DNA from 4 places in the Citrobacter sp. ANG330 genome. Region 1 is predicted to be linked to each of the others. Evidence: predicted binding sites of a transcription regulator. Region 1 holds the regulator's gene; each other region holds the start of a gene.
The links. The regulator CRP, encoded in region 1, controls carbon source genes, mostly activating them, when cyclic AMP is high. The targets are predictions, from matches to a motif close to ATGTGANNNNNNTCACAT.
Positions count from the first base shown of each region.

Region 2: a site for CRP is predicted at 3,863-3,880, ahead of epd (erythrose-4-phosphate dehydrogenase). Genes of this name have one in related genera too.
Region 3: a site for CRP is predicted at 4,151-4,168, ahead of ldtB (L,D-transpeptidase). Genes of this name have one in related genera too.
Region 4: a site for CRP is predicted at 5,990-6,007, ahead of deoC (deoxyribose-phosphate aldolase). Genes of this name have one in related genera too.

Region 1 covers NZ_JASJUI010000010.1:135,561-143,285, forward strand. The annotation lists gene ppiA (peptidylprolyl isomerase A) at 1-416, shown strand, start outside; gene QNN88_RS19230 (YhfG family protein) at 522-689, shown strand; gene QNN88_RS19235 (putative adenosine monophosphate-protein transferase Fic) at 679-1,281, shown strand; gene pabA (aminodeoxychorismate synthase component 2) at 1,313-1,876, shown strand; gene argD (bifunctional acetylornithine/succinyldiaminopimelate transaminase) at 1,962-3,179, shown strand; gene QNN88_RS19250 (YccS/YhfK family putative transporter) at 3,246-5,333, opposite strand; gene crp (cAMP-activated global transcriptional regulator CRP) at 5,385-6,017, opposite strand; gene QNN88_RS19260 (OsmC family protein) at 6,324-6,728, shown strand; gene QNN88_RS19265 (phosphoribulokinase) at 6,816-7,685, opposite strand.
Region 2 covers NZ_JASJUI010000005.1:255,755-263,479, forward strand. The annotation lists gene QNN88_RS13920 (carbamate kinase) at 1-179, shown strand, start outside; gene fbaA (class II fructose-bisphosphate aldolase) at 265-1,344, opposite strand; gene pgk (phosphoglycerate kinase) at 1,435-2,598, opposite strand; gene epd (erythrose-4-phosphate dehydrogenase) at 2,650-3,669, opposite strand; gene QNN88_RS13940 (nucleoside/nucleotide kinase family protein) at 3,957-4,667, opposite strand; gene QNN88_RS13945 (MltR family transcriptional regulator) at 4,664-5,173, opposite strand; gene glpX (class II fructose-bisphosphatase) at 5,189-6,160, opposite strand; gene QNN88_RS13955 (zinc-binding dehydrogenase) at 6,157-7,431, opposite strand; gene QNN88_RS13960 (PTS mannitol transporter subunit IICB) at 7,455-7,725, opposite strand, start outside.
Region 3 covers NZ_JASJUI010000008.1:137,755-145,479, forward strand. The annotation lists gene QNN88_RS17440 (phosphoethanolamine transferase) at 1-901, opposite strand, end outside; gene mntS (manganase accumulation protein MntS) at 1,176-1,304, opposite strand; gene mntR (manganese-binding transcriptional regulator MntR) at 1,490-1,963, shown strand; gene QNN88_RS17455 (anion transporter) at 1,960-3,069, shown strand; gene ldtB (L,D-transpeptidase) at 3,134-4,054, opposite strand; gene QNN88_RS17465 (ABC-F family ATPase) at 4,272-5,867, shown strand; gene QNN88_RS17470 (TIM-barrel domain-containing protein) at 5,949-7,725, opposite strand, start outside.
Region 4 covers NZ_JASJUI010000003.1:279,758-287,482, forward strand. The annotation lists gene QNN88_RS09625 (YtjB family periplasmic protein) at 1-395, shown strand, start outside; gene lplA (lipoate--protein ligase LplA) at 421-1,437, shown strand; gene deoD (purine-nucleoside phosphorylase) at 1,522-2,241, opposite strand; gene deoB (phosphopentomutase) at 2,351-3,574, opposite strand; gene deoA (thymidine phosphorylase) at 3,626-4,948, opposite strand; gene deoC (deoxyribose-phosphate aldolase) at 5,078-5,857, opposite strand; gene QNN88_RS09655 (YjjI family glycine radical enzyme) at 6,119-7,666, shown strand; gene QNN88_RS09660 (YjjW family glycine radical enzyme activase) at 7,641-7,725, shown strand, end outside.

The DNA of each region.
Region 1 (7,725 bases):
TGCAAAACTTTGTCGATTATGTAAACAGTGGTTTCTATAACAACACGACGTTTCACCGCGTGATCCCAGGCTTTATGGTCCAGGGCGGCGGCTTCACCGAGCAGATGCAGCAGAAGAAACCCAATCCACCGATTAAAAACGAAGCCGACAACGGCTTGCGTAACACGCGCGGCACCATCGCGATGGCGCGTACCGCGGATAAAGACAGCGCGACCAGCCAGTTCTTTATTAACGTAGCGGATAATGCTTTCCTCGATCACGGCCAGCGTGACTTCGGCTATGCCGTATTTGGTAAAGTGGTGAAAGGGATGGATGTGGCCGATAAGATCTCTCAGGTGCCGACTCATGATGTCGGCCCTTATCAGAATGTGCCGTCAAAACCAGTGGTTATCCTCTCCGCAAAAGTGCTGCCGTAATCCTTCTCACGCGGGCATTGCAGGCCCGCGTCGCTTTATCCTCCCTGCGTAACCGCGTTTTGCTGCTTATACTTGGCAGACATGGATCTATCAGGGAGGCGTACAGTGAAAAAACTCACCGACAGGCAAAAGTCCCGACTCTGGGAGCAGCAGCGAAACGTGAATTTCCAGGCCAGTCGCCGTCTTGAAGGCGTCGAGAGCCCATTGATCACGCTGAATGCAGAAGAGGCGCTGGTGCGTCTTGAAGAACTCCGGAGGCACTATGAGCGCTAAAATCGGCGATGACCGCGATCCGTATCTCTACCCCGGACTGAACGTGATGCGTAACCGCCTGGGGATCCACCAGGTTGAGCGTCTGGCGCAGGCCGCTTATGAGCTGACTGCGCTACGTGCGGCGACCATCGAACTCGGCCCGGCGAAGCGCGGCTTGCCCCATCTGTGCGCGATTCATCGTCAGCTTTATCAGGACGTTTTTGACTGGGCGGGTCATCTGCGTGAAGTCGACATCTATCAGGGGGATACCCGCTTCTGCCATTTCGCTTACATCGAAAAAGAGGGCAATGCCCTGATGCAGGATCTGGAAGAAGAAAACTACCTGATGGGATTACCGAAAGAGAAATTCATCAATCGCCTTGCGCATTATTACTGTGAGATCAACGTGCTGCATCCGTTTCGTCTCGGCAGCGGCATGGCGCAGCGGATTTTCTTCGAACAACTGGCTATCCATGCCGGTTATCTGCTGCACTGGGGAGACATCGCGGCAAAGGAGTGGAACCAGGCGAATCAGGAAGGGGCGATGGGTGACCTTAGCGCATTGCAGGCGATATTTCGTAAAGGGGTAAGCGAAGCCGAGGAAACTGAGTAGAATAGCGCGGTTTTCCTCGACCGGAGCCGCCATGATCCTGCTTATCGACAACTACGATTCTTTCACCTGGAACCTCTACCAGTATTTTTGTGAGCTGGGCGCTGATGTGCAGGTTAAGCGCAATGATGAGTTGACGCTGTCGCAGATCGATGCGCTACAGCCGCAAAAAATCGTCATCTCGCCCGGCCCCTGCACCCCGGATGACGCCGGAATTTCGCTGGATGTCATTCGCCACTATGCCGGACATATGCCGATACTGGGTGTTTGTCTGGGGCATCAGGCGATGGCGCAGGCTTTTGGCGCAACGATCGTACGCGCCGCAAAAGTGATGCACGGAAAAACCTCGCCCATCCGTCATACCGGGAAGGGCGTTTTCCAGGGATTAGCAAACCCGCTTACCGTCACCCGTTATCATTCTTTGGTTATCGAATCCACTACGCTTCCTGATTGCTTTGAAGTGACCGCCTGGAGCGAAACACAGGAAATTATGGGGATTCGCCATAAAGCGTGGGATCTGGAAGGGGTGCAGTTCCACCCGGAAAGTATTCTCAGCGAACAGGGACATCAACTGCTGGCAAATTTCCTCAACCGGTGATTTGTGGTTGCTATCTAGTGATTTTTTATGCATATTTTGTGATTATATTTTCACATTCATTTTTGCATAACTGGATGGGCATGAGATGGCAACTGAACAAACGGCAGTAACCCGCGCAACTTTTGATGAAGTTATTCTGCCGATTTATGCACCGGCGGAGTTTATTCCGGTGAAAGGTCAGGGCAGTCGGGTCTGGGATCAGCAGGGCAAAGACTATGTTGATTTCGCGGGCGGGATTGCGGTGACCGCGCTGGGACACTGCCATCCTGCGCTGGTGGCGGCGCTGAAAACTCAGGGTGAAACGCTCTGGCATACCAGTAATGTCTTCACCAACGAACCCGCGCTGCGTCTGGGTCGTAAGATTATCGACGCGACGTTTGCTGAGCGTGTGCTGTTTATGAACTCCGGGACAGAAGCCAACGAAACGGCGTTCAAGCTGGCGCGTCACTATGCCTGTGTACGCCATAGCCCCTTCAAAACCAAAATTATTGCCTTTCATAATGCGTTTCACGGACGCTCGTTGTTTACCGTCACAGTGGGCGGTCAGCCGAAATATTCCGATGGCTTTGGGCCGAAACCGGCCGATATCATCCATGTACCGTTTAACGATCTCCATGCGGTGAAAGCGGTGATGGACGATCACACCTGCGCGGTGGTGGTTGAGCCGGTACAGGGAGAAGGCGGCGTTCTGGCCGCCACGCCAGAGTTCCTGCAAGGGTTGCGCGAGCTCTGCGACGAGCATCAGGCACTGCTGGTGTTTGATGAAGTGCAAAGCGGCATGGGACGTACGGGTGAGCTGTTTGCCTATATGCACTACGGCGTGACGCCGGATATCCTCACCAGTGCGAAAGCACTGGGCGGCGGCTTCCCGGTGAGCGCGGTATTGACGACGCAAGAGATCGCCTCGGCATTTCATGTCGGTTCTCATGGTTCAACCTACGGCGGTAATCCGCTGGCCTGCGCGGTGGCGGAAGCCGCGTTCGACATCATCAACACGCCAGAGGTTCTGGGAGGCGTGAATGCAAAGCGCCAAAAATTTGTCCAGCATCTACAGCAGATTAACGAACAATTCCATGTGTTTAGCGATATTCGCGGTATGGGCCTGTTGATCGGGGCGGAGTTGCTGCCGCAATACAAAGGGCGCGCGCGCGATTTCCTCTATGCGGCAGCCGATGCCGGCGTGATGGTATTGAATGCGGGCCCGGATGTGATGCGCTTTGCCCCGTCGCTGGTGGTGGAAGAAGCGGATATCGACGAAGGGATGCAGCGTTTTGCACAGGCTGTTGCCAGGGTTGTTGGTTAACGATTTGCCTGATGGCGCTGCGCTTATCCTGCCTTCATCGATAACGCGCGTATCCGGCAATCCATGTTAACCCCGCATATCCCGTAACCGGCGGCTGAGCCAGATCCCATGGTGCGGCCGCTGACGCCATGCGACAGACGAGATAGTGTGCATCGTGTTCAGGTGCCCCAGCACGCGTTGCAGATGCTGTTCAAGCGTGCTTAAGGGCCCGTGGGTGAGCGCTTCGGGCGCCTCCAGAATATTTACATCTCCGGAACTGCCCGGCCCGTCGTACTCCAGTCGTTGCTGACAGCGTTGGATGGCAATTTCGCACGATTGCAGATATCGCTGCGCCAGTTCCGGCGTCAGCATCGTATGTTCACGCGCCAATGTCGTCATGGCGTTAATGTGTTCAACAATAAACTGACTGTGCGTCACCCACAGCTTCATATCCGCCAGATAGTGCGTGTTGAAGCCCGGCTCCTGCATCGCCTGATTCAGTGAGTTAAACAGTGTGTTGTGCGCCTGGTTGACTCGCATACGCTGATAAGCCAGCGGTGTAGCCTGCGGATCGTCGCTCAGAATCAGACGAATAGCTTCCTGATCGGCCTCCAGCGCATCGTGGGCGTTTTTACGCAGTAGCCCGCTCTGCCATTGTGGCCATAGCCAGACGGTGCCGCCAAATGCAATCAGGCAGCCTATCACCGTGTCGACAAACCGGGGGATAATAAACTGCTCGCCGTCCAGCGTCAGTAGCTGCAGGGTATATACCGCCGTGACGGTAAATCCCACCGTCGCCCAGCCGTAGTTTTTACGGATAGTCAGATAGCTGACCAGGGTGATCACCAGCATCAGGGCCAGCGTATATCCTTCAGGAATATGAAAGTGCAGCGTCACGCCTGCAATAATCAGCCCCACCAGCGTACCCGCCGAACGGTGCAGAATACGCACGCGGGTGGCGCCATAACCGTTCTGCGTGACAAACAGCACGGTCATCAGGATCCAGTACGGTTTCGGCAGGTGTAACGCGGTTCCCATCAGACTGGCGATGCTGAGCATGACGCTGATACGCCCGGCGTTGCGTAGCGCTGGTGATTTCAGGGAAAGGTAGTTTTTCAACGCAGGAAGCAACGGAAGACGGCGCTGTTTGTCAGCCATCAGATCGCGGGCGTAAAGTGGTCGTTGAGTGCGCAGCACCCGGGCGATACGGCTGAAGTGCCAGTAACAGAACTGCCCGACGGGGTTATCCGGATGCTGATGAGCAATTTTTTCCAGCGCGCCAATCTGCTTTTGCATAGAGAAACGGGTCGGCAGTCGGTGATACAGAATGTCATCCGCCAGTACCCGCAACCGCGCGGCGACGGTTTGCGCCGTCCAGCGAATCACCTGCTCAGCGTGGCTGCGTTCGACCAGCTTTTGCACCTCTTCCGGCTGGTGCAGACTCACTGAGATATGTTCCTGTAAATCCAGCGCTTCCTGAAAGGCGCGCAGCATTCGTTTGTAGTCATTGTTGTGATGCGCCGACAGCATATGCATCTGCTGATAACACTGGGTGATGAGGTCGACGGCTTTTTGCTGGCGGACCAGCAGCGGCGGTAGCGTTTTTTCCGGATCGGTGTGCTGAGTCAGCATACTGTATTTGGCTTCGCAGTAATCCGCCAGTTCCCGGTACAGTAGGCTTAGCGACTCGCGCAGCGGTTGCTCGCGCCACAGCCAGAACCAGAACCAGTTAAATAAGCCATACCACAGCGTGCCCAGCGCGTAGATCAGCAACGGTTCCCAGACCGGCATATTTCCTGCCAGGCTCAGCGTAAAAATAGCGGCAATCAGCGAGGCGGGCAGCAGGCGGGCATGCAGTGAACTCAGTTCCGCGGTGACGCCGAGAATCAATGTGAGTCCGGTCAGGATCAGCGGCAACGGGATCGCCTGCGCCAGTAGCAGCTGCATAATCAGGCTGCATCCGGCAAACAGCGACGCGCCAATCACCAGGCGTTTGAAAAAGCGTTTGTGCGGTGTATCAAGCCCGGCAATGTTGCAGCAGGCGGGAACGAGAGAGAAGAGCAAACCCAGATGCAACTGCCCGATGATCAGGCCGACGGCCACGGGCAAACAGAGCACCAGCGTTTGACGTAGTGCATAGTTGATTTCTGGGTGATAAATCAGTCTGCGCCACATTGGCAAAACAAAAATGACGCACTACCGGGTAGCGCGCCATTTCCGATGAGATTAACGAGTGCCGTAAACGACGATCGTTTTACCGTGAGCGGAGATCAGGTTCTGATCTTCCAGCATCTTCAGGATACGACCAACGGTTTCGCGAGAACAGCCAACGATCTGGCCAATCTCCTGGCGAGTGATTTTGATCTGCATGCCGTCCGGGTGAGTCATTGCATCAGGCTGTTTCGCCAGATTCAGCAGCGTCTGGGCGATACGACCGGTCACATCGAGGAAGGCCAGGTTACCGACTTTCTCTGAAGTGACTTGCAGGCGGCGAGCCATTTGAGAAGACAGGCGCATCAGAATATCCGGGTTCACCTGGATCAACTGGCGGAATTTCTTGTAGGAAATTTCAGCCACTTCACACGCTGTTTTCGCCCGAACCCATGCGCTACGTTCCTGGCCTTCTTCAAACAGGCCCAGTTCGCCAATGAAATCACCCTGATTCAGATAAGAAAGGATCATTTCTTTCCCTTCCTCATCTTTAATCAACACTGCCACTGAGCCCTTAACGATGTAGTACAACGTTTCCGCTTTTTCACCCTGGTGAATCAGCGTGCTCTTGGACGGGTACTTATGAATATGGCAATGAGACAAGAACCATTCGAGTGTCGGGTCTGTTTGCGGTTTGCCAAGCACCATGCGCGATTATCCTCTGTTATAAGCTGTCTCCAGAGCCAAAAAATCCGCTGTCTCTGGGGTTGCAAAAATGTGCTTCCCGCGTCCTGGGAAGAGACTGTCAAAAACGAACTGCAGCCTTTAATGTGAAGTCCTCTGCATACATGCAGTACGTCAATGTATTACTGTAGCATCCTGACTGTTTTAGCATAGCTTTAGCCGTGTGTCTCCTGGTGTCTCGCTTCAGCATGACGCAGGTCGCCTTCCGTTGCGAGAATTGTTATGTACGCGTAATCTGTCAGGAAAATTAACGCACTGGAGTTAAAAAATATGCAAGCGCGTGTTAAATGGGTTGAGGGGTTAACCTTCCTGGGTGAGTCCGCTTCCGGGCATCAGATTCTGATGGACGGTAACTCTGGTGATAAAGCACCGAGCCCGATGGAAATGGTGTTGATGGCGGCTGGCGGTTGCAGCGCCATTGACGTGGTTTCTATCCTGCAAAAAGGCCGTCAGGATGTGACGAACTGCGAAGTGAAATTGACTTCAGAACGTCGGGAAGAGGCGCCACGCCTGTTCACTCACATCAACCTGCACTTTATTGTCACCGGCCACGATCTGAAGGATGCCGCCGTTGCGCGGGCGGTCGATCTGTCGGCAGAGAAGTATTGCTCTGTGGCGTTGATGCTGGGAAAAGCGGTTAACATTACCCATTCGTACGAAGTGATTGCTGCCTGATGATCATTGCCTGATGGCGCTGCGCTTATCAGGCCTACTCCTGTCGTAGGCCCGGTAAGCGCAGCGCCATCGGGCACTCCCCACCGTTTATTCGATCTTCTTGCCTTCCATCAGTCGCTGTACCAGCGGCAGCATGATCAGTTCCATTGCCAGACCCATTTTCCCGCCAGGAACCACCAACGTATTGATGTGAGAAATGAATGAGCCCTGCAGCATCGCCAGCAGCCAGGGGAAATCGATCCCTTCCAGATTGCGGAAATGAATCACCACAAAGCTCTCATCCAGTGATGGAATGCTCCTGGCTGCGAAGGGGTTGGATGTGTCCACGGTAGGAACGCGCTGGAAGTTGATGTGGGTGCGGGAGAACTGCGGCGTGATGTAGTTGATATAGTCGTCCATCGAACGGACCACCGAATCCATCACCGCCTCACGAGAATGGCCTCGTTCACTGGTGTCGCGGATAAGCTTCTGGATCCATTCCAGGTTAACGATGGGCACCACGCCGACCAGGAGATCAACATGTCTTGCGACCTCATGCTGGGGCGTGACGACGCCGCCGTGCAGGCCTTCATAGAACAGCACATCGGTGGGTTCGGGCAGTGCTTGCCACGGGGTAAACGTCCCCGGCACCTGGTTCCACGGGACGGCTTCATCGTAGGTATGCAGATATTTGCGTGACTGGCCTTTCCCGGTCTGGCCGTACTCAATAAACGTCTGTTCCAGCAGGCCGAAGTCATTGGCTTCGGGGCCAAAATAGCTGATATGGCGCCCGGCATCGCGCGCTTTGCGAATCGCCATATCCATCTCCGGACGGGTATAACGATGAAAACTGTCGCCTTCCACCTCGGCTGCACGCAGGTTGAGCTGCGCAAAAATTTTACGGAACGCGAGGCTGGTGGTGGTGGTCCCCGCGCCGCTGGATCCTGTTACCGCGATCACCGGATGTTTGGCAGACATGTTAACTCCATCAATAAATTGATTTTTTATTATAGTCGGC
Region 2 (7,725 bases), on a different contig from region 1:
TACGCCATGTGACAACCGAAGAGTTGGCGCCTTTTGCGGCACCGGATGGCGCAATGGGACCAAAAGCGGCAGCAGTGATCCAGTTTGTTAAGCAAACCGGGCGTTCGGCGTTTATTGGCGCGCTGAAAGATGCACCGCAGATACTCACGGGTGAGAAAGGCACCTGCGTGTCGCAATAACGCCTTATTGCCGGATAAAATGTGTCTCAACAAGTAAAAAAAATGGCTTCCCGAAGGAAGCCATTTTTACAATCAGCAGGCTATATTACAGAACGTCGATCGCGTTCAGTTCTTTGAAAGCCTGTTCCAGACGCGTGATCATAGAAGTCTGGCCAGCACGCAGCCATACGCGCGGATCGTAGTATTTCTTGTTCGGCTGATCTTCGCCTTTCGGGTTGCCCAGCTGACCCTGCAGATACGCTTCGTTATCTTTGTAGTACTTCAGAACACCTTCCCAGGTCGCCCATTGGGTATCGGTATCGATGTTCATTTTGATGACGCCGTAGCTCACAGAGTCTTTGATTTCCTGAGCAGTAGAACCGGAACCGCCGTGGAAGACGAAGTTCAGGCTGTTGTGCGGCAGGTTATGTTTCTTAGAAACATAGTCCTGAGAGTCACGCAGGATGGTCGGGGTCAGAACCACGTTACCCGGCTTGTAAACGCCGTGTACGTTACCGAAAGAAGCCGCGATAGTGAAACGCGGGCTGATTTTGCTCAGCTCGGTGTAGGCATAATCCACGTCTTCCGGCTGGGTATACAGGGCAGAAGCATCCATGTGGCTGTTGTCCACGCCATCTTCTTCACCACCGGTGCAACCCAGTTCGATTTCCAGAGTCATGCCCATTTTGGACATGCGCGCCAGGTATTTGGAGCAGATTTCGATGTTCTCTTCCAGAGACTCTTCAGAAAGGTCGATCATGTGAGAAGAGAACAGCGGTTTACCGGTCGCCGCGAAGTGTTTTTCACCCGCGTCCAACAGACCGTCGATCCACGGCAGCAGTTTCTTCGCGCAGTGGTCAGTGTGCAGGATAACCGGAACACCGTAATGCTCAGCCATCTGATGTACGTGATGCGCACCAGAGATTGCGCCCAGGATTGCCGCACCCTGAGGAACATCAGTTTTCACGCCTTTACCCGCGATAAACGCAGCGCCACCGTTGGAGAACTGAACGATAACCGGCGCTTTCACTTTTGCAGCGGTTTCCAGAACGGCGTTGATAGAGTCGGTACCGACGCAGTTAACTGCTGGCAGAGCGAAGTTGTTTTCTTTTGCTACCTGGAAAACTTTCTGTACGTCATCACCGGTGATAACGCCAGGTTTTACGAAATCAAAAATTTTAGACATGTTACGAGTCCTGTATCTTCGGCCTTGGAAAGGGGTGCGTGCCACTATAGCGCGCTGAAAATTGGGCAGGTTTCCCTGCCCATGAATGTCTTACTTCTTAGCGCGCTCTTCGAGCATCGCTACTGCAGGCAGAACTTTACCTTCCACGAATTCGAGGAATGCACCGCCGCCAGTGGAGATGTAGGAGATTTTGTCAGCAATACCGAACAGGTCGATCGCCGCCAGCGTGTCACCGCCGCCTGCGATAGAGAACGCGTCGCTGTCAGCAATCGCGTTAGCCACGATCTCAGTCCCTTTACGGAAGTTCGGGAATTCAAACACGCCAACCGGGCCGTTCCACAGAATGGTTTTCGCATTCTTCAGGATTTCAGCCAGCTGCTGTGCAGAAGCGTCACCGATATCCAGAATCTGCTCGTCTTCTTTCACGTCGTTGACGGATTTCAGCGTAGCGGCAGCGCTTTCAGAGAACTCGGTCGCGACGCGAACGTCAGTCGGAACCGGGATATCGCACGTGGTCAGCAGACGTTTGGCTTCGTCAACCAGATCGGCTTCGTACAGGGATTTACCGACATTGTGGCCCTGAGCGGCAACGAAGGTGTTCGCGATGCCGCCGCCAACAATCAGCTGATCGGCGATTTTGGACAGGGAATCCAGAACGGTCAGTTTGGTAGAAACTTTAGAACCGCCAACGATAGCGACCATCGGGCGAGCTGGCTCTTTCAGCGCTTTACCCAGCGCATCCAGTTCAGCGGCCAGCAGCGGACCGGCACACGCGACGTCAGCGAATTTGCCGATACCGTGAGTGGAAGCCTGCGCGCGGTGAGCCGTACCAAACGCGTCCATTACGAACACGTCGCACAGCGCAGCGTATTTTTTGGACAGCGCTTCGTCGTCTTTCTTCTCGCCTTTGTTAAAGCGAACGTTTTCCAGAACCACCAGTTCACCCGCAGCGACTTCAACGCCGTCGAGGTAATCTTTCACCAGGCGAACCGGGTTAGACAGTTTGTCTTTCAGGTAATTAACAACCGGCAGCAGAGAGAATTCTTCGTTGTACTCGCCTTCGGTAGGACGACCCAGGTGAGAAGTCACCATCACTTTAGCACCTTGTTTCAGGGCCAGTTCGATGGTTGGCAGAGACGCACGGATACGCGCATCGCTGGTCACTTTCCCTTCTTTAACTGGTACGTTCAGATCCGCACGGATAAAAACACGTTTACCAGCAAGATCCAAATCGGTCATCTTGATTACAGACATGGTGAATCCTCTCGTTGATTCTTGATAAAGTTTTGCAGACGCCCTTGCGCCCTACCTGAAACCTTTTGCAGCCATCGCTAACGTGGTGTCGAGCATTCTGTTCGCGAAGCCCCATTCATTGTCACACCAGACCAGGGTCTTAATCAGGTGCGCACCACTGACTCGCGTTTGAGTGCCATCGACGATGGCGCTGTGCGGGTCGTGATTAAAATCTACTGAGACCAACGGTAATTCCGTATAGTCAACTATATCATGAAATGCACCTTGTGCCGCTTTTTGCAGCAACTGGTTGACTTCATTCGCTTTTACCGGCTTCATCACCGTGACGCTCAGGTCGATTGCCGTGACGTTTATCGTGGGTACACGCACCGCAATGGCTTCAAAACGATCGTTAAACTGCGGGAAAATACGCGTGATGCCCGCCGCCAGTTTGGTATCGACCGGAATGATCGACTGACTCGCCGCACGTGTACGGCGCAGGTCAGGGTGATACGCATCAATGACCTGCTGATCGTGCATCGCGGAGTGAATTGTCGTCACCGTACCGGACTCTATGCCATAGGCATCATCCAATAATTTGATAATGGGAATGATACAATTCGTGGTGCAGGACGCATTGGAAACGATGCGGTGTTCCGCGCGCAGTTGGTCCTGATTGACGCCAAATACCACAGTGGCGTCGAGATCGTTGCTGCCAGGATGTGAAAAGAGCACTTTCTTTGCTCCCGCGGCGAGATGCGCTTCGCCGTGTTCGCGATTACCGTAAACCCCTGTGCAATCCAGCACGATATCAATGCCCAGTTCGCGCCAGGGCAGCGCGTCAAGCGCGGGCTCATGCAGAATGCGGATCGCGTCGTCGCCGACATAAAGTTGTTCGCGCTCCTGGCGAACATCCCATGCAAAACGCCCATGGCTGGTGTCATATTTCAACAAATGCGCCATGCCCGAAGCATCCGCCAGTTCATTGATTGCCACCACGGTGATTTCCGCCCGACGTCCAGATTCATATAAAGCACGAACCACATTACGTCCGATGCGACCGAAGCCATTAATCGCTACGCGTACGGTCATAGATCTCCTGCAAGGCTATCCCGATTCAGATGTGGCTGACAGAGTAATCCAGCGCATCGTTCAGGGAAACCTTACCTGTCGCAAACTGCGACTGATTGATTATTTGTCGAACATTTAATCGACTGAAACGCTTCAGCTAGAATAAGCGAAACGGGGAATAAAAGGAATGATTGTCCAGACGATTAAGCCAGCTATATGACCTGCATCACATTTTACCCGCTACGGACGGGGGTAATTATTCCAGTAAGCCGTAATAATCATCACGTCTTAGCTGGAATAATTTATCGTCAGGCGAGACGGTATTCCCCACTGAGGTTCATCTCCAGTAGCAGGCTGGCAGGGCGACTTTCGCGCAGCACTCGCTCAACATTAGGCCCGTCTGTGCGTTCGTAAAACGCCCCGGCATCGGCTGGTGATAATCCACCGGCCCGTTTGCGCTCCACCAGTCGGGCTCGCAGGGCCTGGGCTGGCGCACGGATAAAGAGGGAAAAATCGCAGAACGCCGCCAGCGCCCGCCATCTCTCGTCATCCCGCAGCAGCCAGTTTCCTTCCACAATGACAATCGGCGCGTTTACGACAATCGCGTCTTCGACCGGATCGTGTTTTTGCCGATCGTACTGCGGCCAGGTCCCTTCGCCGTCCCGTATCTGGCGCAGATTCTGCGCAAGCTTATCAACGTCAAAGGTCTCTGGTGCCCCTTTATATGCACGCAGATTGTGGGCGTCCAGCCAGTCATTGTAGTGATGAAAACCATCCATCGGCAGCGTCTGGATCGTCGGCAAAAAGGGATCCTGACGAGAAAGCCATTCCCAGAACGTGGTGAGTGTGGATTTTCCGGTCCCGGGCGGCGCACTCAGAAACACAACGGTGCGCCGTCTGGTGTTCGCGGAATGGATGTTTGCCAGTCGCTGTAATAACGGCTTATGAACGTTCTCTATCTCATCATCATGATAATGGGCTTCAACCCGCAACCCGTTGACCATCAGTCCGATTTTCACGGTGTTAATTCCTTCAAAATTGACGTCACCGCCAGCGCCATTGCCGTCTTGACCATTGCGGAAAAACGAACCTCCGACCACGCCGCAAAATCGGCAAACTTCATCGACTCCAGCGCGCTATATAAGGTCGTGTTTCGGGTGATACTGTTGACGTTGCTGATAAAATCCCAGGTGATGTCATCAGCAAATCCTGGGATTTCATCCCGTTCGCTGACGTACTGATAAAACTGCGAAAAATGCGTAATGTCGGCATAAAGCCATTTGTCCATTTTTCCCAGCGCATAAATCAGGCGTAGCGCAACGTCAATATCATCAAGCGGCCCACTCTGGGCAAGTAACGGCTTCACTGCATATTCCACAATCTCTTCATCGTTATCGACAAACAGCGACGGCAGAAAGCGCTTTATGCCCTGCAGCAAAATAGTATGTGCCGTCGTCATAAACGAAAGTAAATTGTTCTGAGCATCCAGTTGCTCAAGCACATCGTCTTCTGTCAGCGTCGTCATTCGTATCCCGATAAATCACCATGAATGCAGAGAGTCTATTATATTACACGTTCGGTCCGCCCCGCCGATCAGTAAAGTTTGCGTGCGTACCCCCTTTGCAACCTGTTGGATCCCATTCACCAGATCGCCTCTGGTCACCCCGGTCGCGCTAAAAAGGACGTCATCTCCTGCCACCAGTTCGTCGAGTGTATAAACCCGATTAACCTCGACACCCATTTCAGCACACCGCTGGCGCTCCTGAGCAGCAATCAGCCGATGCTCTGCGGTATCGCCTTTTGCTTCACAAAAATCGACAAGCTCGGCTTGCATATCGCCCCCCAATGCTTTCACCGCGCAGGCAGAAATCACGCCTTCCGGCGCACCGCCCGTGGTATACATCAGGTCATAGAGGTTATCCTGCAAACAGGCCAGCACGCTGGCGGCCACATCGCCATCGGGCAGGGCGTAGACTTTCACCCCCAACTGTGTGGCTGCGGCAATCTCCGGTTGAAGTCGCGGTTTATCCAGTGTGACCATGCGCAGTTGCTCCAGCGGTTTGCCCAGCGCTTGTGCCACCTGACGCAGATTATCTGCCAATGGCAGGGCAAGATTAATCCCCCCTTTCGCCTGCCGGTTAACGACCAGTTTTTTCATGTACATATCCGGGGCGTGAAGCAAACTTCCCCGCGGCGCAAACGCCATCACTGCCAGCGCATTGCTCTGCCCCATCGCAACCATCCGGGTACCTTCAATGGGATCGACGGCGATATCCACCTCCGGTCCGCCGCCATTGCCAACCTCTTCGCCAATCCACAACATCGGCGCGTGATCTATTTCGCCCTCGCCAATGACGATGCGCCCGCGAATGGCAATGTCATTCAAGGCCGTACGCATCGCGCTCACTGCCAGGCCATCGATTTTGTTCTTATCGCCGCAGCCGGTTTGCGGCCAGGCAGCCAGCGCTGCCTGCTCCGTGATGCGAAACAGCGGCCATGCCAGGGATTTCATGCCGCCTCCCCGATATCCACGCCAAACTGCGCCAGCAGATACTTTTCTGCTTTCTCATTCCAGATTCCGTGTGTCTCCTCCACAAGACGCGCCAGTTCCCTGAACAACGGATCGGTTTTGCCTTTCTCGGCGAAATCAGCAATTGCCGTCAGCGGCATCGTGACGCCGTTATAGATGAGCTTCTTACCACCCGGAATATCCGGTAAGTTCAGAACGGTATCTGGCACCGCATCAAGACCGCCGATATGGGTCACCATAAACGACGGTTGCAGTTGTCCTGTTGCGCTCAGCGCGATTGCCTCTTTCATGTCCTCGGTGGAACCGCCAGAAGTTCCGACTACGTGAGTGCTGTTGTAATGCACGTTGTAGAAATTAAACGGCACCTTGAAACGGCTATCCGTCGGACCGGCAAAGAAATTCAGACAGCCATCTTCTGCCAGAAGGTCGTCCGCCAGTTCAACAACGGACGGCACGGCGGCATAGACAAAAACGTCATCGAACCCGGCACCGCCCGTTAATTCGCGCAGTTGCGTCGCGGGGTCGGCCATACCGGACGAATTCACATAGGTGAGCTCGATTCCCTTGCGCGCGGCCAGTTCCACCGGCAGCAGCTTTTTAGCCTGCTCCAGACGCGTTTCATCAATATCCACAACCACCACACGTGCCGGTTGGATCCCGCCATTAATCGCATAATCAATCGCACCAATACCCATCGGCCCGGCGCAGGCTAAAAGCGCAATATTGCCGCCGGGCTTAATCCCCATTCTGTGCTCATACACATAAGGCGTCGTATGGTAATTCGCTTTATAAGCACCGATAATGCAGCACATCGGTTCCGCCAGTGAAGCAGCCGCAAAATAAGAACCGTGATATGGCAATACGCATCCCAGGTTTATCGCGACTTCAGGAATAATCATATACGTGGCATTACCACCAAAATATTCGTAGCTGTACCCCGCGGAATAACCGCTCGGCAATCCCATTGCGGGTTGTAAAACAAAGCGTTGCCCTTTTTTATATTTCCCGGTTAAATTTTTTCCTACTTCAACAATAATCCCGGCGCATTCGTGACCGGTAATCACCGGATGATTTTCCAGATCATCCGGAACACGTTTATGTTCACTGGCTAATGTCGCGGCCTTCCAGGTGGATAAGCATACGCTGTCGGAAATCACGCTGACTAATAGTTCATTATCCGTAATTTCAGGTAATTCAAACTCACGGATACGCACATCCTGCTTGCCATAAATTGCAGCCACTTTCGTTTTCATATTAACTCCAGGAACCAGAAATACTAATTCGACGTTAAGTGATTAAATAAATCGTCAAGCTGCGGGTCGCCAATATAGTTTTTGATCAACACCAACGGTTTATCGCTAACCCGTTTAACGCGCCCTTCAAGACTGGCATGGGTAACAATAATATCAGCGTCAACTGGCACATTTTCGATGGCATAATGCTTCACCTCGACAGCCAGCCCCGCTTTTTCCAGGCGCTTACGAAACGTCGTCGCCCCCATCGCGCTGGACCCCATTCCCGCATCACACACAAAGGCGATACGTTTG
Region 3 (7,725 bases), on a different contig from region 1:
TCGAGAACCACCAGGTCTGGAAACCGGCGCGGTTTGCCAGCGTGACAAAATTATCCTGATACTGCGGCTTATCATCAACGACCCGGTTTAGGGTCAGCCCGAGCGATTTTTGCGTTGACCCGCTGGCCGCGACGTAATCGGCAAACAGGTAGCCGTTAACGCTGCTGGCAAACGGGGTGTTATCCCAGTGACCGCCAAACGCCCCCAGCGCATCACGACGCGCGCTTTCACCGATCACCACCACGTAGGTGTGATATTTCGGCTTCACGGCGGTGACGGTCCAGGTGTCTTTCATGCTGGCGAACTTCGCCATGCGCTCCTGCTCGTCAATCACTTCATTGTTATTGACGATGACGTCTTTGGCGAAACGGAACACCGGGTAGCCCGTGTCCTTTAGTTTAAACACGCCGCCCCAGGCCAGGTTCTGCACGGGGGCGACAAAAAAAGCGACCACGCTGAACAGCAGACACAGGCTGTCATACCTGTTCCAGCGTTTTCTCTCGACTTCAGGTTTGCGACGCACGGCAATGACGCCAAGTGCAAAGATAAACACCCCCACCAGATAGCTGTACCAGGGGAAAATCGTCAGGATTTCCGTGGACTCTTCCATATTGGTCGAGTGAAGTGCCAGCAGCGTATTAAAGTTTGGCGATCCGTAGGCCTGGCCGAAAGGAAAGTAACAGGCAGCGACAAGCGAACACACGCCGATCAGCACCTTTTGTACTTTCGGCGCAGTACGCCAGAGCAACAGCAAAATGCAGGTAAAGGCAGCGGTATAGAGCAGACTAAACGGATAGCCCAGCGCCAGGTTGATCAGCAGGGACTGCAAAACATAAAAGCCAGTCCACGGGCTAAGAGTCCGGCTGCGGGCAAGAAGCGAGTCTTTGAGGGTTAAATTCATATGCCACTATCATAAAAACGCCATGTGCTTACCCTGGCGCCAAGGGTCATTACCTGCTGAGAGTGCGTGAAGAGGGAGAGGTCCGCATCTGCGAGCCGCAAGTTAGGCAGGGCTGCAAGAAGATAGAGCGTGTGAATGTGAAGGTCAACTGGCAGAAAGAAATTGTTTTGCGAAGGGGTTAGCAAATCCGACAAAAGAAGGGTTATTTTGACAAAAACAGAAGTGTAACGGCCGTAGATGACAGCCAGATGAAGCGGCGTACCGCGACGCCGCGTTATTTTTCTGAGGGTTTATCCTGCCCGGGTTTGCTGTTGATCATGTCGCACAGCATCGAGAGCAGCATTAACCGGACTTTAAAGGGAGAATGACTAAACACGCGCATACACCTCTTGAACTCGTTCATATTGACCTCCTGACTTTCTGGTCCCTCGATCCGTGAGGGATGACTGCATTACATACAGATATAGCACAGGCTATATTATATAGCTATTGCTAAAACGTTAATTTTTTGTGCCGAAGCAACTCTGGTTTACAATGGCCGTTCTCTAATTAGATGCGGTTAATGCGTCACAGGAATGAGGAAGCAGAATGAGTCGTCGCGCAGGTATGCCAACAACAAAAAAAGTGACGCAGTTAGTGAATGTTGAGGAGCACGTCGAAGGGTTTCGTCAGGTTCGAGAGGCGCATCGTCGTGAACTGATTGACGACTATGTTGAGTTGATTTCTGACCTGATTATCGAGGTCGGCGAAGCGCGTCAGGTGGATATGGCGGCCCGGCTTGGCGTGTCTCAGCCGACGGTGGCCAAGATGCTCAAGCGTCTGGCCTCGGTAGGACTGATCGAAATGATTCCCTGGCGCGGTGTTTTCTTAACCCCGGAAGGGGAGAAGCTGGCGCAGGAGAGCCGCGAACGTCATCAGATTGTCGAGAACTTTCTGCTGGTGCTGGGGGTGAGCGCAGAGATTGCTCGTCGCGATGCCGAGGGAATGGAACATCACGTGAGTCAGGAGACGCTGGACGCATTTCGTCTGTTTACCGAGCAGCACGGAACATCATCAGAATGAATCTGCCTTTTTTACGGGCGCTGAAACGCGACCGTTTTTTTCAGCTACTGATTATCGTGGGTGTAGCGTTGAGTCTGTGGGTGCCGTTCACGCCCCGGACCTGGCCCGGTGCCATTGACTGGCATACCATTATCACGCTGAGTGGTTTGATGCTGCTGACCAAGGGCGTTGAGCTGAGCGGCTACTTTGATGTGCTCGGTCGCAAAATGACCCGCCGGTTTGCCACTGAACGCCGTCTGGCGATGTTCATGGTCCTGGCGGCAGCGCTGCTCTCGACCTTTCTGACTAATGACGTCGCGCTCTTTATCGTCGTACCACTCACCATCACCCTGAAGAAGTTGTGCGCGATACCGGTTAACCGACTAATCATCTTTGAAGCACTGGCCGTCAATGCCGGTTCACTGCTGACGCCGATCGGCAACCCGCAAAATATTCTGTTGTGGGGGCGTTCCGGCCTCTCATTTTTAGCATTTATCAGCCAGATGGCGCCGCTTGCCGTTGTGATGATGTTGACGCTGCTGGTGATGTGCTGGTTTTGTTTTCCGGATAAGCCACTGTCGTACCACACCGGCACGCCTGCGCCGCAGTGGCAGCCGCGACTGGTATGGGGATGTCTCGGGTTGTACATCGTCTTTCTGACGGCGCTGGAACTCAAACAAGAACTGGTGGGGCTGGCGCTGGTGGCGCTAGGGTTTCTGCTGTTGGCGCGTCGTGTGGTGCTGAGTGTGGACTGGACGCTGCTGCTGGTGTTTATGGCGATGTTTATTGATGTCCATTTACTCACGCAGTTGCCGGTTCTTCAGGGAGTGTTCAATCACGTCGGCACGCTTTCCGGGGCTGGCCTGTGGCTGACGGCGATTGGCCTGTCGCAGGTTATCAGTAATGTCCCTGGCACCATTTTGTTGTTGAACTATGTCCCTCCTACGGTACTGCTGGCCTGGGCAGTGAATGTGGGTGGATTTGGTCTGTTGCCGGGCTCGCTGGCGAATCTGATTGCTTTACGGATGGCGAATGATCGGCGTATCTGGTGGCGCTTTCATCTTTACTCGCTGCCGATGCTGATATGGGCGGCGTTGGTGGGGTATGGGCTGTTGCTGTTGAGATAATCCTGAACAAAATCAATAAAAAGGGCGGAGAAATCATCCGCCCTTTTTACTGTCCAGATCTGTATCAGTTCAGACGAACCGGCATCCCTGAACGGTTCTGAATCGCTTGTTCCACAATACTCTGATCAACATCGGCCTGATTGGTGATGTTCTGAATGCTCTTCGAAAGCGTAATCGGTACGATTTCGCCGCCTTCAAACTGCGCTTCAGTCGTCGACAGTGGGTTGTGAACTTCGATGTAACGGCTGCCATCAGGCTCAGTGGTCGCTTTTACCGGCTCATCGATAAACTGTACGCGCGTCCCGACAGGCACATTCTGAAACAGGAATTTGATGTCTTCGTTACGCAGACGCACGCAGCCGTGGCTTACGCGCAGGCCGATACCGAAGTTGGCGTTAGTACCATGAATGGCGTACAGGCGGCCAATGTACAGCGCGTACAGACCCATCGGGTTATCCGGACCGGCGGGAACGACAGCCGGCAACGGTTCACCTGCGGCACGATATTCAGCGTGCATTTTGGCGGTTGGCGTCCAGGTCGGTCCGGCTTTCTTACGCTCAACTTTGGTGGTCCAGTTGATTGGCGTGTCTTTACCTAACTGACCGATACCGATCGGCAGGACGATCACCGTATTGGTGCCTTTCGGGTAGTAATACAGACGCATTTCGGCGCTGTTAATCACAATGCCTTCGTGCACTGTGTCCGGCAGAATCAACTGCTGCGGAATGTTCAGCACGGTGCCGCCTTTCGGCAGGAAGGTATCCACGCCCGGGTTGGCTTCCAGCATGTTGGAAAGCCCCATCTGGTATTCTGCAGCAAAATACTCCAGCGGCTGCGTGTTACCTTCCGGGATGGTGATGACCTGATTCTGACCAATAACGCGACTACCATCCGTTGGCAGGGGATAAGTGACAGCAGATGCGGTACTGCAAAAGCCGACGACCGCGAGTGCTGCCGCGAAAAACGTTGTTAATTTCATATTCATGTTATGCGAGATTCATTGCCTGGCAGGCTGTTGGGTTGAGAATTCTGTAGTGTTGGGAGCGCATTATATGTGCATTCCTGTTCACAGGGAATTCAGATGTGTACGAAATCACATTTTTTTCCTGTCCCCCCAGTGTAGTCGTTCGCTACAGGGCGCGATCTTCTTTCAGACTTGTGGCATAATACGCGGTTTGTCACATATTCTTTAGGATACGTCCGTGTTAGTTTCCAGCAACGTCACCATGCAGTTCGGCAGTAAGCCGCTGTTCGAAAACATTTCCGTCAAATTTGGCGGCGGCAATCGTTACGGCCTGATTGGCGCTAACGGTAGCGGTAAATCCACCTTTATGAAAATTCTCGGCGGCGACCTCGAACCGACGCTGGGGAACGTCTCCCTCGATCCCAATGAGCGTATCGGTAAACTGCGCCAGGATCAGTTCGCCTTTGAAGAATTTACCGTGCTCGACACGGTCATTATGGGCCACGGTGAACTGTGGGAAGTGAAGCAGGAGCGCGATCGCATTTACGCGCTGCCGGAGATGAGCGAAGAAGACGGTTACAAAGTGGCCGATCTGGAAGTGAAATACGGCGAGATGGACGGTTACTCTGCTGAAGCGCGCGCCGGTGAACTGCTGCTTGGCGTCGGTATTCCGGTGGAACAACACTACGGTCCGATGAGTGAAGTTGCTCCCGGCTGGAAACTGCGTGTCCTTCTGGCGCAGGCGCTGTTTTCCAATCCGGATATTCTGCTGCTCGACGAACCGACCAACAACCTGGATATTGACACCATTCGCTGGCTGGAGCAGGTGCTGAACGAACGTGACAGCACCATGATTATCATTTCGCACGACCGTCACTTCCTGAACATGGTGTGTACGCACATGGCGGATCTCGACTACGGCGAACTGCGGATTTATCCGGGTAACTACGATGAATACATGACCGCCGCGACCCAGGCGCGCGAACGTCTGCTGGCGGATAACGCCAAGAAAAAAGCACAGATTGCAGACCTGCAATCCTTCGTCAGCCGTTTTAGCGCCAACGCCTCTAAATCTCGCCAGGCGACGTCTCGCGCCCGTCAGATTGATAAAATTAAGCTCGACGAAGTGAAGGCCTCCAGCCGTCAGAACCCGTTCATTCGCTTCGAACAGGATAAGAAACTGTTCCGTAACGCGCTGGAAGTGGAAGCGCTCAGCAAAGGTTTTGATAACGGTCCGCTGTTTAAAGGCGTGAATCTGCTGCTGGAAGTCGGTGAAAAACTGGCGGTACTGGGGACCAACGGCGTGGGTAAATCGACGCTGCTGAAAACGCTGGTGGGCGATCTGGACGCCGACAGCGGAACCGTGAAATGGTCTGAGAATGCGCGCATTGGCTACTACGCGCAGGATCACGAATATGAATTCGAAAACGATCTGACGGTTTTCGACTGGATGAGCCAGTGGAAGCAGGAAGGCGATGACGAACAGGCGGTGCGCAGCATCCTCGGTCGTCTGCTGTTCAGCCAGGACGACATCAAAAAGCCGGCGAAGGTACTGTCGGGTGGTGAAAAGGGTCGTATGCTGTTCGGTAAGTTGATGATGCAGAAGCCAAACATTCTGGTCATGGACGAACCGACTAACCACCTCGATATGGAATCCATCGAATCGCTTAACATGGCGCTGGAGATGTATCAGGGAACCCTGATTTTCGTTTCTCACGACCGTGAATTTGTGAGCTCGCTGGCGACCCGCGTGCTGGAAATCACCCCAGAGCGCGTAGTGGACTTCAGCGGCAACTACGAAGACTATCTGCGCAGTAAAGGTATCGAGAACTAAAAAAAGCCCGGTGGCGCTACGCTTACCGGGCCTACAGCAACGTTGTAGGCCGGGTAAGGCGACGCCGCCACCCGGCATTGTTTAGAGCACCCACTCACTCCCTTCGACACCATTCACCAACAGCCTGCGTCTTTCTCCTGCCGGTAACGACACCTTCAGCGCTTTCCATGCCGGACGATAATTGCCGCGGGCGTCCACCTTCAGATTGATGGTTGCGCCGTCGCACACCATTTCCCATTCCACCCACAGCGCATTGCCGTTCTGGTAGCCCCAGCTTTCACCATCATCTTCAAACAGCAGACCAGAGGTTGTTCCGACACCGTTGACCGGGTAGAGCATCAGTTCACGGGTATCGTCTTTTTCGGCACTCACATGGGTAATGCGCTCGCTGAGCGGCAGAGCCGCCCCGGCGCGTACCAGCAGCGGCAGTTTTTCCAGCGGTGCGTCGAGGACGATCGACTGACCGCCAGTGAACCATGCATGGGTGTAAAAATCGTACCAGCCGGTTTCGTTATCCGGCAGCCAGACGCGGCGCTTGCGCTGACCCGCTTCTACTACGCTTGCGACCAGTATGTCGCGGCCCAACAGGAAGTCATCGCATTCTTCGAAGGTCTGCGGGTCATGCTCATGATCGAGGAACGTCGGGCGTAGCATCGGTTCGTCATCGGCATGCGCCTGCCAGAGCAGGGTGTAGAGGTAGGGCAGTAGTCGATAGCGCAACGCTATCGCACTGCGAATGGCTGGCGTTACGCCCGGATACATCCACGGCTCGTTCACCGTATGGTCATCGTTCCATGAGTGAATGGTAAAACGTGGATGCATCACGCCATTCTGTACCCAACGTACGAACAGTTCGGCATCGGGTTTATCGCCGGAGAATCCGCCGACATCGTGCCCCACGTTGAACAGCCCGGAAAGACTCATCCCCAGCCCCATGCGGGTGTTATAGCGCAGCGTGTCCCAGTGGGTGCGGTTATCGCCACTCCATGTCTGAACGTAACGCTGCATTCCCGCGCAACCCGAACGAGAGATCAGATACGGACGCTTATTCGGGGCAAAACGCTGTTGCGCTTCAAGCGAGGCGCGCATCATCAGCAACGGCATGACCGGGCGAATGTGTTTGATGGCAATTTCCTTGCCAAAGCCGTAACAGCGCGCTTCACCGTCCCACACTTCGAACTCGTTGTTATCGTTCCAGGTGGAATCAATGCCCATCTCCAGCAGTTGCGTCGTCACACCGTTTTGCCACCACTGAATGGCCTGCGGGTTAGTAAAGTCGAGGTGCGATCCTTCGTCATCCCAGAAGCTGGAACGTTCTGGCGTATCGGTTTCTGAATCACGAATAAACAGGCCGTTTTCCGCGACTTCGTTATAACGAGGGTGATCCTGCAACAGACAGGGCTTGATGTTGGCTGCAAGCTTTAGCCCGGCATCGTGGAATGCCTGGCTCATCATTTTAGGTTGTGGGACTTTGTCGTAGTTCCAGTTGAAGACATAGCGCTTACCGTTAATCGAGGTATACCCCGACGAGAGCTGGAACGAGTCGCACGGAATCGCGTGTTCTTCACACAGTCGGATAAAGTTCATCAACTGGTTTTGTGCGTCTGGCGCGTCGGTATAGTGCATCGTGGAACCGCTGTAGCCCAGGCTCCACTTCGGCCCGAACAGCGTTTTCCCGGTCAGGCGCACAAAGGCTTTAGTGACGTCCAGTACCCGTTTGCCGGTAAACAGGTAGTAATCAATATCGCCCGCTTCCGCCTGCCAGCGACGATAGGCGGTGTGGTAGTTGTCGATTTCGTTACCCAAATCCAGCCAGCAGCTGCTCAGGTTGTCGTAAAACAGACCGTAGCTCACGTCG
Region 4 (7,725 bases), on a different contig from region 1:
AAAGCCGTATTCTTGACGCCGGTGTCTATGATGAGCAGGGCGACATGATTGCCCGCGCAGGCGAAAGTGTAAATGTCCGCGACCGTCTGGCGCTGGACGGTAAAAAAGCGGGCGGCTATTTCAACCAGCAGATTGTCGAACCCATTCAGGGGAAAAATGGTCCGCTGGGCTATCTGCGCCTGACGCTGGATACGCATACTTTAGCCACCGAAGCGAAACAGGTGGACAACACCACCAACATTTTACGCCTGATGCTGCTGCTCTCACTGGCCATTGGCGTGGTGCTGACCCGCACCCTGCTGCAGGGTAAACGTACCCGCTGGCAACAATCGCCCTTCCTGCTCACCGCCAACAAGTCGGTGCCAGAAGAGGAAGAGAGCGAGAAAAAAGAGTAACTCATTACAGGAAAGGAAAACTGACATGTCGACGCTTCGCCTGCTTATTTCTGACTCTTATGACCCCTGGTTTAACCTGGCGGTCGAAGAGTGTATTTTCCGTCAGATGCCCGCCACCCAGCGCGTTCTGTTTTTATGGCGCAATGCCGATACGGTCGTTATTGGGCGTGCGCAAAACCCGTGGAAAGAGTGTAATACCCGGCGAATGGAAGAGGACAACGTGCGCCTGGCGCGTCGCAGCAGCGGAGGCGGCGCGGTGTTCCACGATCTCGGCAATACCTGTTTCACCTTTATGGCCGGGAAGCCGGAATACGATAAGACGATTTCAACCTCCATTGTCCTGAATGCGCTCAATGCGCTGGGTGTGACGGCAGACGCTTCCGGGCGCAACGATCTGGTGGTGAAAACGCCAGACGGCGACAGGAAGGTCTCCGGCTCTGCCTATCGCGAAACCAAAGATCGCGGTTTTCATCACGGCACATTGCTGCTGAACGCCGATCTCAGCCGACTGGCAAACTACCTGAATCCGGATAAAAAGAAGCTGGCAGCCAAAGGCATTACCTCCGTACGCTCGCGCGTGGCGAATCTCACCGAACTGTTGCCGGGCATCACCCATGACCAGGTGTGTGCGGCGGTGACCGAGGCCTTTTTTGCCCACTATGGCGAACGCGTTGACGCGGAGGTGATCTCCCCTGACAACACCCCCGATCTGCCAAACTTCGCCGAAACCTTCGCCCGTCAGAGCAGTTGGGAGTGGAATTTCGGCCAGGCGCCGGCCTTCTCGCATCTGCTGGATGAACGTTTTACCTGGGGGGGCGTCGAACTGCACTTTGATGTTGAGAAAGGGCATATCACCCGTGCGCAGGTCTTTACCGACAGCCTTAATCCGGCACCGTTAGAAGCACTGGCCGTACGTCTTCAGGGCTGCCTTTATCGTGCCGTCGTCGTACAGCAGGAGTGCGAATCTTTGATAAGGGATTTTCCGGAGCAGGAGAAAGAGTTGCGGGAATTATCGGCGTGGATTGCGCAGGCGGTGCGCTGATAAAAAGCCCGCTGACGCTACGCTCAGCGGGCCTGTAAAACCGTAGGCCGGGTCAGGCTAAGCCGCTCCCCGGCACACCAGGTCTTACGCTTTATCGCCCAGCAGAACGGATTCCAGCGCGATTTTGATCATGTCGTTGAACGTGGTTTGACGCTCAGCAGCCGTCGTCTGCTCGTGAGTACGGATGTGGTCAGACACGGTGCAGATGGTCAGCGCTTTCGCCCCAAACTCTGCTGCCACACCGTAAATACCCGCCGCTTCCATTTCTACGCCCAGGATGCCGTACTTTTCCATCACGTCGAACATTTCGCCGTCCGGAGAGTAGAACAGATCCGCAGAGAACAGGTTGCCAACGCGCGCGTCCACGCCCAGCGCTTTCGCCGCGTCAACCGCGTCACGTACCATGCCGAAATCTGCAATCGCAGCGAAATCATGGTCTTTGAAACGAATGCGGTTCACTTTGGAATCGGTGCAGGCGCCCATACCAATTACCACGTCACGCAGTTTTACGTCCGGACGCACAGCACCACAGGAGCCGACGCGAATGATTTTTTTCACGCCGAAATCGGTGATCAGCTCTTTGGTGTAGATGGAGCAGGACGGGATCCCCATACCGTGACCCATCACGGAGATCTTACGGCCTTTGTAAGTCCCGGTGAAACCCAACATGCCGCGAACGTTGTTTACTTCGCGCACATCTTCAAGAAAAGTTTCAGCAATGTGCTTTGCACGCAGCGGGTCGCCCGGCATCAATACGACGTCAGCGAAATCACCCATTTCTGCATTAATGTGAGGAGTTGCCATCTTCAGTTCCTTTTGCATTGTTGTTTTTGCCGGGTGGCGGCGGTGCTTTACCCGGCCTACAAACGGTGTGTCGTAGGCCGGATAAGGGTAGCGTCATCCGGCAATTGCATTACAGCATGTTTTTACCGTATTCCATCGGCGACGTGCCAAAATACGACGCGAGAGTCTGACCAATATCCGCAAAGGTTTCGCGGTGGCCTAACGATCCTGGTTTCACTTTAGGCCCGTACACCAGCACCGGAATGTGTTCACGGGTGTGATCCGTACCGGTCCAGCTCGGGTCGCAGCCGTGGTCAGCGGTCAGGATCAGAATGTCATCCTCGCCCACCAGTTCCATCAGCTCCGGCAGACGGCGGTCGAACAGTTCCAGACCAGCCGCATAACCGGCGATATCACGACGGTGCCCCCATGAAGAGTCGAAATCCACGAAGTTGGTGAAGACAATCGTCTTATCGCCGGCTTCTTTCATCTCTTTAATGGTGGCGTCAAACAGCGCGTCCAGCCCCGTGGCTTTCACTTTTTTGGTGATGCCGCAGTTGGCGTAGATGTCCGCGATTTTACCCACGGACACCACATGGCCGCCCTTCTCATCGACCAGTTTCTGCAACACGGTCGGCGCTGGCGGTTCAACAGCCAGATCGTGACGGTTGCCGGTACGCTGGAAGTTACCCGCTTTATCGCCAATAAACGGACGCGCGATAACGCGGCCGATGTTGTAACCCCCTTCGGTCAGCTCTTCACGGGCGATCTCGCACAGCTCGTAGAGTTTATCCAGACCAAACGTCTCTTCGTGGCAGGCAATCTGGAATACGGAGTCAGCGGAGGTATAGAAAATCGGTTTACCGGTTTTCATGTGCTCTTCACCCAACTGATCCAGAATCACCGTACCGGAAGAGTGGCAGTTACCGAGGTAACCCGGCAGGTTTGCGCGTTTCACCAGCTTATCCAGCAGTTCCTGCGGGAAGCTGTTTTCGTGGTCGCTGAAATAGCCCCAGTCGAACAGAACCGGCACACCGGCGATTTCCCAGTGACCCGACGGCGTATCTTTACCGGAAGAGAGCTCATGCGCCCAGGCCCAGGCGCCAATCACTTGTGCGTTAGCGTCCATACCGGCTGCGATTTTGCCGGTGGAGCCTTCGTGCGCTTTCACCAGCCCCAGACGGGTGAGGTTTGGCAGATTCAGTGGGCCTTTACGACCATTGTCAGCTTCGCCTTTGGCACAGGCTTCAGCGATGTGCCCCATGGTGTCGGAACCGACGTCGCCAAAGCGATCTGCGTCTTCCGTTGCACCAATACCAAAGGAGTCCAGCACCATAATAAATGCACGTTTCATCTTGTTCTCCATTCATCTGCGCTGCAAAAAAGCGATCAGATCAGTATATAGCTATTCGGTGATTCGACGATAGACCGTTGGTGTGCTTTCAGGCGCTTTATCGTCAAGGATAATTGCCGCTTTGACAGCTTTCGCCGCCTCCTGCCAACTGGCTTCATCTTTCGCGTGGATTACCGCCAGCGGCTGCTTGCCGTCTACGCTGTCACCAAGACGCGCCATATCGGTAAAGCCGACGCTGTAATCAATGGTATCCGACGCCTGGCGACGACCGCCGCCCATCGACACCACCGCCATGCCCAGCGCACGGGTATCCATCGCGCTGACGAACCCTTCGCTATCAGCATAAACCGCTTTACTGAGCATTGCCGTCGGCAGGTATTTCGCGTAGTTCTCTACAAAGTCGGTCGGACCTTTCTGGGCGGCAACCATACGTCCAAAGACCTCAGCCGCTTTACCGTTATCCAGTACCGCCTGCAGTTTTGCACGCGCGTCAGCGTCGTCTTTCGCCAGGTTGCCGGAGATCAGCATTTCAACACACAGCGCCATCGTTACGTCGAACAGACGTGGGTTGCGGTATTCGCCGGTCAGGAACTGCACCGCTTCGCGCACTTCCACGGCGTTACCGGCGCTTGACGCCAGCACCTGATTCATATCAGTCAACAGTGCGGTGGTGCGTACGCCAGCACCGTTCGCCACGCCCACAATGGCTTCCGCCAGCGCTTCAGAAAGCTCATAGGTTGGCATAAACGCGCCGCTGCCGACTTTCACGTCCATAACCAGCGCATCCAGCCCTTCCGCCAGTTTTTTCGCCAGAATGGAGCCAGTGATAAGCGGAATGGAATCCACCGTCGCGGTGATGTCGCGGGTGGCATAAAAACGTTTGTCCGCCGGTGCGAGCGAGCTGGTTTGCCCGATGATCGCCACACCCACGTCCTTAATGATTTCACGGAAACGGTTGTCGTCCGGGAAGATATCGAACCCCGGAATTGCTTCAAGCTTATCGAGCGTACCACCGGTATGCCCCAGTCCGCGTCCCGAGATCATCGGGATGTAGCCGCCACAGGCAGCGACCATTGGGCCAAGCATCAGCGACGTCACATCGCCCACGCCGCCAGTGGAGTGTTTATCGACGATAGGGCCGTTCAGATTCAGACTTTTCCAGTCCAGTACGGTTCCTGAATCCCGCATTGCCATGGTCAGCGAAACGCGTTCTGGCATCGTCATATCGTGGAAGAAAATGGTCATCGCCAGGGCGGCGATTTGCCCTTCAGAGACAGTGTTGTCACGAATTCCGTTGATAAAGAAACGAATTTCTTCATCGCTCAGCGCATGACCATCACGTTTTTTACGAATAATTTCTTGTGCGAGAAACACGGTAACCCCCTGAGGGAAAAGGAAGAAGGTCAGTCGCAGGCCGGATAAGCTGCGCGCCATCCGGCGCTACAGGAAAAATGCCGGATGGCGGCAAAAACCTTATCCGGCCTACAGGTTAATCAAAAGTCATTAGTAGCTGCTTGCGCTCTTACCGTCGCCGTGCCCCAGCGCCTTCAGCAGGCTTGCCAGCAGGCTGGATGCCCCAAAACGGTAATGACGAGAATCCGCCCAGTCCGCGCCGAACAGTTCGTCAGCGATAGCGAGGAACTGCTGAGCATCTTCGGCGGTACGCACGCCGCCCGCCGGTTTGAAGCCCACGGTTTTCGATACGCCCATGTCACGAATCACTTCCATCATGATGCGCGCGCTTTCCGGCGTGGCGTTCACCGGTACTTTACCGGTTGAGGTTTTAATGAAATCCGCCCCGGCTTTGATAGAGATTTCAGAAGCTTTACGAATAAGCTGCTCTTCTTTCAGTTCGCCGGTTTCGATGATCACTTTCAGCAGCACGTTTGCCGCCGCGCACGCGTCTTTACAGGCTTTCACCAGGTCGAAACCGACCTGTTCGTTACCGGCCATCAGCGCACGGTACGGGAAGACCACGTCCACTTCGTCCGCCCCGTAGGCAATTGCCGCACGGGTTTCCGCCAGCGCGATCTCAATATCGTCGTTACCGTGCGGGAAGTTGGTCACCGTTGCAATACGGATGTCCGGTGTGCCCTGCTCTTTCAGCGTTTTACGCGCAATCGGGATAAAACGAGGATAGATGCAGACTGCTGCGGTGTTGCCAACCGGGGTTTTCGCCTGATGACACAGCGCGATCACTTTTTCATTGGTGTCGTCGTCATTCAGGGTGGTCAGGTCCATCAGTTTCAGTGCGCGCAGGCTGCTTGCAGTTAAATCGCTCATAACATTCTCCAACGGCATCGCCGTATTAAATTCTCACCTTGCGAGTCTGTTAGTATTCTAACATCGACTCACCATTACACTTCGATATACATCACAGTTAATGAAAACTACGTACAAATTTGCATTACTGTAATGAGATTAACTTCAAATAATCGCCCTTTTCTGCCGATTTCTTCTCCACTCAGGCGCATCAGGATCAAAGTGCCAACAGCGCATCTTTCTACAATGGCATCATGATTTTCGGCCGATAAAGGAATCCCGATGCCTACGCCCCATGAAACCGCGCTGCAACAACGTTGCCAGCAAATCGTCACCAGCTCACTCCTCAGTCCGGAGCAGAAACGCCATTTTCTGGCGCTGGAAGCAGAAAACAACCTGCCTTACCCTGCGCTACCCGCCGGGGCGCGCCAGGCGCTGGACGACGGGGTTATCTGCGATATGTTCGAAGGTCACGCGCCGTATAAACCGCGCTACGTGCTTCCTGATTACGCGCGTTTTCTGGCTAACGGTTCAGCCTGGCTGGAACTGGAAGGGGCAAAAGATCTGGATGACGCGCTGTCCCTGTTGACTATCCTGTACCATCACGTGCCTTCCGTCACATCGATGCCGGTTTACCTGGGGCAACTGGATACGCTGCTGCAACCATATGTGAAAATTCTAACACAAGAAGCGATCGATATTCGAATAAAACGTTTCTGGCGTTATCTCGACAGAACGCTGCCTGACGCTTTTATGCATGCCAACATTGGCCCCGCCGATACTCCCATCACCCGGGCTATTTTACGTGCCGATGCAGAATTAAAGCAGGTTGCGCCTAACCTAACCTTTATTTATGACCCGGAAATCACGCCCGACGATCTGCTACTGGACGTGGCGAAAAACATTTGTGAATGCAGCAAGCCGCATATTTCTAACGGCCCTGTAAATGATAAAATTTTCACAAAAGGTCGCTATGGCATCGTCAGTTGTTACAACTCTCTGCCGCTCGCCGGCGGCGGCAGCACGCTGGTTCGCCTCAATCTGAAAGCTATTGCCGAGCGCAGCACCTCTGTCTATGACTTCTTTAACCGCACCCTGCCGTACTACTGCCAGCAGCAAATCGCCATCATCGATGCGCGATGTGAGTTCCTCTATGAGAAATCACATTTCTTTGAGAATAGCTTCCTGGTGCAGGAAGGTCTGATCGATCCACAGCGTTTTGTGCCAATGTTCGGTATGTATGGTCTGGCGGAAGCCGTCAATCTGCTGTGTGAAAAGGCCGGAATGAATGCACGCTACGGTAAAGAGGAGACGGCAAACGATCTGGGGTATCGCATCAGCGCCCAGTTGGCTGATTTTGTTGAAAACACCCCAGTGAAATACGGCTGGAAAAACCGCGCCATGCTACACGCCCAGTCGGGAATCAGTTCGGATACCGGCACCACCCCAGGCGCACGTTTGCCCTATGGCGATGAACCGGATCCGATCACCCATCTGCAAGCCGTCGCCCCCCATCACGCCTATTATCAGTCTGGAATCAGTGACATTCTGACGCTCGATGAAACCATCAAGCGTAACCCGCAGGCGCTGGTGCAACTCTGTCTGGGCGCGTTCAAAGCGGGAATGCGCGAGTTTACCGCTAACGTCAGCGGTAACGATCTGGTCCGCGTCACGGGATACATGGTGCGCCTGTCGGATCTGGAAAAATATCGTGCTGAAGGCTCACGAACCAATACCACCTGGCTGGGTGAAGAGGCCGCGCGAAATACGCATATTCTGGAACGTCAACCTCGTGTCGTCAGTCATGAACAGCAGATGCGCTTTCGTTAGTCAGGTTATTCCTTTCTCCTGCGTGGACGGGCCGGGCAGTCGTCTGGCCCTGTTTCTGC